DNA from 2 places in the Anaerocolumna sp. AGMB13020 genome. Region 1 is predicted to be linked to the other one. Evidence: predicted binding sites of a transcription regulator. Region 1 holds the regulator's gene; the other holds the start of a gene.
What was found. Region 1 encodes Rex, which represses fermentation and respiration genes when NADH is low (regulators of the CRP and FNR family bind a similar motif). Its sites were predicted from a motif close to ATTGTTAANTANTTAACAAT; they were not measured.
Positions count from the first base shown of each region.

Region 2: the regulator Rex is predicted to act here: its motif matches at 1,918-1,937, upstream of R2R35_RS09165 (NADH-quinone oxidoreductase subunit 5 family protein).

Region 1 is NZ_CP136910.1:5,088,328-5,093,217, reverse strand. Features, by position in the region: gene R2R35_RS21440 (NAD(P)H-hydrate dehydratase) at 1-1,414, opposite strand, end outside; gene acpS (holo-ACP synthase) at 1,472-1,840, opposite strand; gene R2R35_RS21430 (hypothetical protein) at 1,842-2,453, opposite strand; gene R2R35_RS21425 (redox-sensing transcriptional repressor Rex) at 2,503-3,177, opposite strand; gene R2R35_RS21420 (DUF1349 domain-containing protein) at 3,488-4,069, opposite strand; gene R2R35_RS21415 (ABC-F family ATP-binding cassette domain-containing protein) at 4,412-4,890, shown strand, end outside.
Region 2 is NZ_CP136910.1:2,307,501-2,312,390, forward strand. Features, by position in the region: gene R2R35_RS09165 (NADH-quinone oxidoreductase subunit 5 family protein) at 1-1,684, opposite strand, end outside; gene R2R35_RS09170 (heparinase II/III family protein) at 2,161-3,885, opposite strand; gene R2R35_RS09175 (helix-turn-helix domain-containing protein) at 3,974-4,890, opposite strand, start outside.

The DNA of each region.
Region 1 (4,890 bases):
ACAAATTAATATATCTGCTTTTCTTTTCCGCCACAATGGTTCTGGCATCTTTTATAGCATATACCATATTATTATCCAGAGTACATAGACTGGCTGCCTTTAAAAGATTTTCCTGAATCCATTTTATGGGAACATGAAGCAAATAGCTGAGTTCCTTTAAATGTGGTGTAAGTATGGTTCTGTCAGGCAGAAGATGCTTAAGAAATGAAATTCTGTCAGCCGCCTGCTGTTCTTCCATTGTTTCTGCTTGCGGTAAAGGTGAAGCTCCCGGTGAAAAATCCTGTTCTTTCATGTAATTTGCTGCTTTTTGACCAAGCAGCCAGAGGGCATCGCCATCAATAACAATCGGCACCTTTACTTCCGCAAGGACTAGCTGCAATAAACGCTCTGCCTGCGTACTTCTCCCTATACCAGGTCCGATTACTACTACATCCGCCCATTTGATCTCCTCTTTTAAAGTATTCATATCCCTAAGGTTAAGTTCCCCGTCAGAATAAGTATTTATAAGAGCTTCCGGCAATATGGTCTGCAAAATCGTCCTGTTTTTCTCATTGGTCAATATCTTGACTAAGCCGGCTCCCATACGGTATGCTGCCTTGGCAGAAAAATAAGCTGCCCCTGACATATCTGCTGAACCCGCTATAACAAGGATCTTTCCATAACTGCCTTTATTTGAATAGGCTTTCCTATTGGGTATTAAATTTAAATCTTCCTTATTAAAGGTATAGTGATGGAATGGAAGCTTAAGGTATTCAGGTGCTGCAAACCCAATATCCGCAACTGTTATAACCCCTGCATATTCACATCCGGGAAAAAGTACAAGTCCTAACTTAAGGTATCCAAAGGTTATTGTATAGTCTGCCTTCACTGCTGCCCCTAAAGGAAATCCAGAATCGGCTGATATTCCTGATGGTATATCAACAGCAAATACCTTCTCTTTTTTTAATCTGTTTATTTTATCTATTATATTCTTATATTCACCCTGAATATCTTTATTTAATCCGATGCCGAAGATGGCGTCTATAAGAATCGTGTTTTCATCAATAGTATATTCCGGGGTATCAATATTGCTAACTATTTCAACACCGAAATTCACAGCAATTTCTAATTGCTGCAAAAACAAGGCGGATGCCTTATTCCTGTCACCCACCACATATATTGCTGCTTTGTACCCTTTACAGGTTAGAATCCTGGCAGCCGCAATTCCATCAGCTCCATTATTCCCTGTACCGCATAAAGCAAGTATTTTCAATTTTGTATCTTTCTCACAGCTTGAAGTTATGATATGTTCATCAATTACTTCTGCTACCTTTAAGGCAGCACGCTCCATCAAAACAATAGCAGGTATCCCCATTTCTTCCGTGGTTTTCCTGTCAACTTCCTGCATCTCATTACGCTTGACCAGATATTTCATATAAACCTCTTTTATAAACTTGACTTTCTGAATACCTATCTACGTATTTTCTGAATACTACGAATTAATGCTTTCTCCAACAGCAAAAGCACTGGCGAACTCCTTTGTGTTTGTGATAGTTACCAGTATCCTTTGACATGCAATTTTATCGGCAGCCTCTTTGGCTCCTTTCAATAAATTCACAAAAGGTTTCCCGTATTCATCCCGCAATACTTCTATATCTGAAGGATGAATTCCTCGAAAACCCAGACCCAGCATTTTTACAACTGCTTCTTTTACAGCAAAATTTCCGGCAAGCTTTCTTCTGTCTGTCTGAGCAAGTTCTAACTCTTTTGGAGTAAAGATTCTCCTGCAGAAATGTTCCCGCTCACAGGCTTTCATGACTCTTTCGATTTCAATTAAATCTGTACCGATACCAACAATCATGCTATTTATTCCTTTTTATCTCTTCATCCAGTTCCTGCAATAGTTCCGGTCCCAGCAGATCATGCATGTAATTATAGATATCTGCATTTTTCATTTCCATATCCTGTTTCTCTAGGATTTTTATTTTCAGCTGTTCTCGGATGTTTTGAATCCACTTATTAATCTCATTGATTTTCTCTGTGTTCTCACTGAGCCGTCTATAGCAGATTTGTGAACTTTCTATTATTAAAGCTTCGTTAGCCGCCTTAATTTGATAAGGCAGATCAACCAGTTCATTCTCTGAGTCTTTTACTTTATCGCCAATTTCCCTTATCAGTCTCTGGTTCTGATCAAGTTTCTTTTCTTTGGCTTTTCCCAGCTTTGTGTCATTGACATCCATGTGAGTGATAATCTCACCCATCAGTTGATTCTTTATCTTCTTGTAATCCTTTAAATCATTGGTAAGTTTGCCTTGCTGTTTCATCAGCTCATCCAGTTTATTTTCCATTGCTTTGATGTGAACAGGTTTATCATAATCCGGAAACAGCTGATGCCAGCGTTCATCCAATACTACTATTGGTATTTTCTTACCCTTAAAGATTTTTTCAAAGTTTATGTCTTCCTTTTTTCTCATGTATACTTATACCCCATTTCTGGTGCAAGCTTTCGCTTTGGTGTCCTTTTTAATTATTATCGGATGAAATGTCTTCTTCCGTAATACCTTGGGACTCTTCCAAATCTTTTAGGGTATAGGATAATCTCATAAGACTTTCTAACAGATGTACATTCTCTACAATGACATCGGAGGGGAGATTTAAATCTACTGGCGCAAAATTCCAAATGGCTTTAATACCTAAGGCCACTATTTCTTTAGCAGTCTGTGGTGCCTTTATCTTTGGTATGGTCAGTGCGGCTATATGAACCTTGTTGCTCTTCACAAATTCTTCCAGTTCATCCATCATCTGTATCTGAGTTCCCCTGATTGATATTCCTTCCAATCGCGGGTTAACATCAAAGATACCCTTAATCATAAATCCTCTTCTTTCAAAATCACCATAGTTTGCCAATGCCTGTCCCAAATTACCCGCTCCTATGATGATTACATTGTACTTTCTGTCAAGTCCTAATATTTTTCCAATCTCAGTAAACAGATATTCAACATTATATCCGTACCCCTGCTGTCCGAACCCACCAAAATTGTTCAAATCCTGCCTTATCTGGGAGGCAGTAACCTTCATCCTCTCGCTTAACTCCTTAGATGAAATACGTACCACGTCATTTTCCAGCAGTTCTCCCAAGTAACGATAATATCTGGGTAAGCGCTGTATTACGGCTAATGAAATTTCTTTCTCTTGCACTTCTGACCCTCCTTTATTTTTTATAACTGAAAGCAGGTAATTCAATATTGCAAATTAAAACTGATATATGCATATATTCATTAACCTGCTTTTGATTTTCTTATGTTTAAAGGAATGTTTTAAGTAAACTGTTTTTACTCTTCCTGTGTAAAAATACGGTATTCAGGTATTTCTACAGAAAGGATCCTACAAATTCTTCATTTAACTTAATTTACTCCTGAATATAGCTTTCTAATAAGATATTATATGTGAATGATATTTATTTGTCAAATGCTGATTCCTATATGAATTTTCCAATAATTCCCTCGGTTTATCTGCCGGCGCGTATATTTAAAACCGTTCTGTGCTCCAGCGATATATTCTCAAAATAACGTTCTCCGCCTTCTCCAATTGGTGCTTGTGCCACCAAACCAACTTTGATTGTCTGACTGGCGGGCAGAATAAAATAACGCATCATATCATATTTTATACCATCCAAAGAATAGTGAAAGGCAAAGGCATCTCCTACCCTGGCTGCCTGAAGCCAAACCTCATTTCCTTCTATATTACAGCCGTTTGCATCATCAGACAAGGGATTTGTTACAACACTGACAACTGCATTGGTGTCAAAATCCGTCTTCTCAAAGCAGGCCTTAGCCCAGATGCTGTCATTCTCCATTAACATTATCGTTGCTGCATCAAAGGTATCCAAAAAAGCATGAGATACCTTGGCTCTAAATACAAAATCCCCAAAAATTTCTGTATAATAAAATGGCGCATTATCACGTACAAATACTCCTGTCCCACGGAAGAAATCACTCTGCCCGGGTGCTTTTATCACAATTCCTTCTTTTGTATATCGAATACTGCTTTCATTTAACCATTTAAAATCTTTGAAAAATTTCTTACTCATGTGTAAACCCCTTTCCTAATTGGCTTATAATAGTATCTGCGCTGTAAATTACAACCTTCCCGCAGTCTGTAACAGGCACTTTTTCTACATGATATCATTGATACAGGCACTTTTTCAAGTTATTTATCTCACTTAATAACGGAAGTAAATCTTTAACAAAAACTTTGTACATAATCCGAGTTTCTTCTTGAGACCTCCATCAAAACAACAGATCAGCCATAATCTCTCTCTTATATGTCATCCTCTTTGGTTTACCTTAGCTGGGACATGTCAATTACTTGACTTTTTACAGTCATTCCTTTATGATTCTAAATAGAAATCCAAAGAGAAAGGTAATTTGAAATGATTTTAGCATGCAGAAATATTTCTAAAAGCTTTGGAACAGACCAGATTCTTAGCAATGTTTCTTTCCATGTAAACGAAAGGGAAAAAGCCGCTGTTATCGGTATTAACGGCGCAGGAAAATCCACCCTTTTTAAGATTATTATGGGAGAACTGGCACCGGACGACGGAGAGATTATATTTGCAAAGGGTTGCAGTGTTGGTTATCTTGCACAGCATCAGGGACTCTCCTCTGAAAATTCCATTTATGATGAAATATTAACCGTCAAACAGGATGTTATTGATATAGAAACCAAGGTTCGCCAGCTGGAGGAATCCATGAAGGAGGCATCCGGAACCGAACTGGAGCAGATGCTTTCTGCCTATACAAGATTAAATCACGAATTTGAATTGAAAAATGGCTATGCTTATAAAAGTGAAGTTATTGGCATTTTAAAAGGACTGGGTTTTACTGAAGAAGAATTCTCAAAACCTGTCAC
Region 2 (4,890 bases), 2.8 Mb from region 1:
AAAGAGGAATAAAACTAATAGGAATGATAATCAGCATGGCAAGCATCATTATCATAAGGTTGACATCACTTGTACCAATAGGTATTACCGCATCTTTACCAAAAAGCTCTGTCAAATAGGGAACAAGCGCATAATCAGAGATAAGCGGAAAGGCAAAACAGGAAACGATAACAATTATGACATGTATGATAATAGGCAGTTCTTCAAACAGGGAAAACGAATGCTCCTTTTCCTGCTTCCGATTGGAACCGGACACCAGTTTACCCATCCATTTCGTCCAATAGAACAGGGTGATGGCGCTGCCGTAAGCAATCACTATAACAGCCAGTATATGTCTGGAATCAATAAATGCTTTCATTGCCACCCATTTAGAGATAAGCATACCAAAAGGTGCCAGGAACATTCCTGCAATACCAATAAACATAAATAGATTCAGTTTTCTGGATACCAATGCCAGATCTCCCATATCCTCTACATTACGGCTGCCCAGCTGATGCTCGATGGAACCCACGCACAAAAACATCAAAGATTTTGCAGAAGCATGGAAGATAATCAGCAGGATGGCTGCCCAAAGTGCTTCCTGACTTCCGATACTGGCGCAGATAACAATCAGCCCCAGGTTGGCAACGGTGGAATATGCAAGAATCTTCTTGCCATCGCTTTGAGTAACTGCTGCCAGTGAGCTTAACAGGAAGGTAGCACAACCTATTCCCGTTACCGCAATCCCCACCGGTGAATCCCCAAGCATAGGTGCAAGTCTGATAATCAGATATACGCCTGCCTTAACCATAGTCGCGGAATGCAGCAGTGCGGAGGAAGGTGTAGGTGCCACCATAGCTCCAAGGAGCCAGGAGGAAAAGGGAAACTGGGCAGATTTTGTGAGAGCTGCCACAGACATCAGGAAGACCGGCACCATTGCTATGGCTTCAGGTTCAAGAGAAATCAGCGTTGATAACTCAAGGGTATCATAATGTAATCCAATAAATACGATGGCAACGGCAAAAGCAAGTCCGCCACCAAGGTTAATGGTTAACGCACGATAGGAATTGCTCTTTGCCTCTTCTGTTCTTGTATATCCAATTAGCAGGAAAGAGCAAAGAGAAGTAACCTCCCAACAGAAATAAAGCCAGGTCAGATTGTTACTCAGCACCAGTCCGAACATAGCGGAGAGAAATAAAAACAGGATGGACAGGAAAAAGGATTTTCTCTCTGCATATTCCTTATGGTGATGGTGGTAATCCTTCATATAGCCCACTGCATAGATACAGATCAGGCTGCCAATGATACCAATAATAAGTACCATGATACCTGACAGCTTATCATATACAATCTGATTCACTATCTGGATATGATGTCCTGCGGATAATTCAAACCACAGGATCAAAGGTGTCTGTATCGCCGCAAATACAGTCACTAAGTACTTTTTGTCCCTGATGCTCTTCACAAGAACATAACCTGCGATTATAATCTCAAGACACATTATCAGGTATGAAATTCCCTCTTCTTGATGATAAGAATAAGTAATACCGTCTCCGAAATATCTCACGGTTACCAGAACGGTTAGAAGGGCGATACTTGCAGCCCCTAAAGTTACAATAGCATTTCTTATTTTATCCTGTCTTATAACAAAGGAGAGGATTGCTATTGCCAATGGAAATAAAATGAGTGTAGTAATTAAGTTCATATTCGTCACCTTGCCGTCAATTGATATAAAGCCGGTAATAATAAAAAGAAGTCTTCAGACTGCAAGTCGTCATTTGGCTGCTATCTGCATAGGCTGATTTTATAATATCTGCTTATTTTCCAATCACTTTTTACGTGATTCTGTCTAATTATACACCCGTTTTATAAACAACGCAAAACTATTATTTGTTTTTTGCCTAAAAATTTAATATTTTTAATGAATTTTTTAGTGTATTTGTTTATATTTTAACAATCAACTTCGACAAAATTTCCTACCAATACTTTTTTTATGACGTATTTCTATGAAAGTAATTCGTTTAATATGGAAAATGCTTCTATCATCAGGAATGTAATATTTTGTGAAATTAATAAATATTTAACAATCTTTTCCAAGTAAAATCCATGTAATTTTCTGCTCCTGAAGCAAAAAAGCATCCGCTCATATTAATGAGAGCTGATGCTTTAAATGACATGATATTATTTTTCTTCTATATTTATGGTTATGACAGAGGAGATTTCCTTGAGGAGCGGCAATTCCCACTGTACCAGATATACTTCTTGCTGTACCCCTTCATGGTCACTGTGCAGTACAGCTTTGACTTCGATTCTTACATCCTTATCCTCTACTGTAATCCTGCAGTTGGAAGAGCCTTTCTTTAATAAGATATTGTTTTTCTCTATTTCCGGTTTAATACCAGTTATCAGGTTTTCCCTGATTGAAGTAGTACTCTCAGTACATTGAAAATCATCTCTCAGCCACACTGAACCATCCTCTGGATTAAAAGTCACCGATCTTTTGATACTTTTTATATTATTCTCTTCATAAGCCTTTTCCAGATTAATTACAGTTTCAAACGCCTTATCTGTATAAAAGTAAGTGCAGGCATGTTCTCTGCCGCTTAACTGCCCTTTGCCATTTATAATTGGAATACTGTGACCTAAGGAACTGTTACACAGAATGTCATATCTGCCGTTTCCAAAATAATCCTTGGTATATTCTCCAGCTCCCAGCTCCGCCAGGAACATATCTTTCTTATAGACGTAGAGGAAGCTTCCTATATCATTATGATTATGGGGTTCATCATTATGCCCCCCCTTAATAGCAAGGCCTGCTTTATTCTTACTGCGCATGACATTCCACTGGGCATCCTTTAGTGTATCCTGCGCATTCAGGTGCAGGTTCCGTTCTATTATCGCACCTGCCTTAAGGGCTTCGATATACTCTTTTGTCCAAATGTAGTCTCTGTAAATAGCTGCCCACCTGAAGCAGGGGTCTGTGTCATAATCCCCGGCAAGTAAAATTGGCGGGAGGTTAACCGTTTCATATTGCAGCGCAAGCTGCAAGGTAAGTCCCATTTTATATTTGGTATGACTGTCGCTATCGGAGAAATTAACGGAAAGTCCTTCCTCAAAGTAACATTTCTGCTGAAACTCAGCTATACGTCTGACCTTATCATTCTTGAACAGGTTAAGCCTTCCCTTGCTATATTCCGCTAATTGCCCTGCAAAGGTTGTAAAGTAGGTCATTCCATATGTGAAATAACCGATCCCTTCCATACAGGTGCCGTCCTCCGGAAAACCTTTCAGGTAATACGCAAGGGAATCTGTAATACGTGCTATTACAGGTTCTAATTCTTCCGGCTTATTTTTAAGCATATAAAAGGAGGCGCTGCCCAGCGAACCACTGCAGACAGCACACCAGTTATGGGTCGCATGCTCCCAGCTGCTATAAGGTGCAGTACTACGATAGAAAGGTGTTAACACTCTGGTTAAAACATTATCTCTCACACTTTCATAAACTGCTATGTTTATTTCATCCTTTAACAGGTATATGATCTCTGACAAGGCTTGCGCAGTTTCTGCCGCAAATAAATCGATGGTCTTTCTCCATACAGGATTATTGATTCTGTCCACGTGAGGCGGTAGCGCCCAGCATTCCTCCAGGCAGATATCAAGCATAATCTCTTCCAGCTTCCTGATATCCTTTACTCTTCTTTTGATTACAGCAAGCATACCAAATACTGCAAGATATTTTCTGCGTTCAAAATATACTGCTTCAAATTCCAGACGATTGCCCGTTCTTTCATATAAGGAATATAGCTCCTCTGAAATCCAGGGCATTTCTTTTTCTCTTAGCTCTTCCCCTGACAGCTCAAGCTTGTCTATGTATGCTTCTAAGAATTGCTCCAACTCTGTAACCATTTGTGCCTCTCCCCCAAGTTCTCTTTGCACAAACGATGTAATTTCTCGTGCTTTATGGGAACCCGTTTTCTTCACGTCAATATTATTTTTATAACGTTTCCTCTTCTGTATTGGACTTATGATCCTTGAAGATTTCTGGATAGTTTTCTGCTATCGTGCTTTCCAGATCTTCCAGTACTTTAAACTGTTTTGTTATTTTATAAAGACAGATTGTCTGATCGTAAAATTCTTTTGCTTTGTCATACTGCCCTAACTTATATAAAAGTTTAAATTTCATAAACATTAGACCTGGTAGAAACCGCATATAGTTTTCTTGAATAGAATAATCTATTCCTTTTTCTATAAATTTTTCTGCATTTATAAAATCTCCATTATTTAATGAAATATAACTAAGATTGTTTAATATACTCTGATAAAATTTCTTAGCAAACTGGGATGCCTGATACATAGGGTATGGTGCTGGTAATATATTAGTTTCCAAAACATATAATAAGTCTAACAATATTTTATTGGCAATATCTTCTCTTTTTAGAGACATATAATTAGTACTCATACAGTTGATAATCGAAAGCCCAACATTTGAATAGGTATATTTTTTTATGGAATCTAATGTAAAAGATGGATCTTCAACCATAATTGCTTTAAGACAATAATTTAATGAGGTCGTATAATTCTTTTCAGAAGTGGCGTAGATTGCCTTGCCATACAATATATGTTGTAGGTTCGCACCTTTTCCAAAATCTTTATGCTTCTCATACTTTTCTACTAGACTTTTAATTAATTCAATGTCTCCTAAAGCCATTGCACTATTTATAGCCTGAATTCCTTCATATCCAATAACTGTATTTGTTGAGAAATGCATTTTAAAGTATTCATTAAGATCCATGTTAAACTTAATGGATAACTGATTTAATAAATAAAGCGAAGGTTCGAACTCTCCCTTCTCAATACGGTATATCTGCTTCGGTGTACAGATGCCTTTTGCCAGTTGTTCTCTAGTCAGGT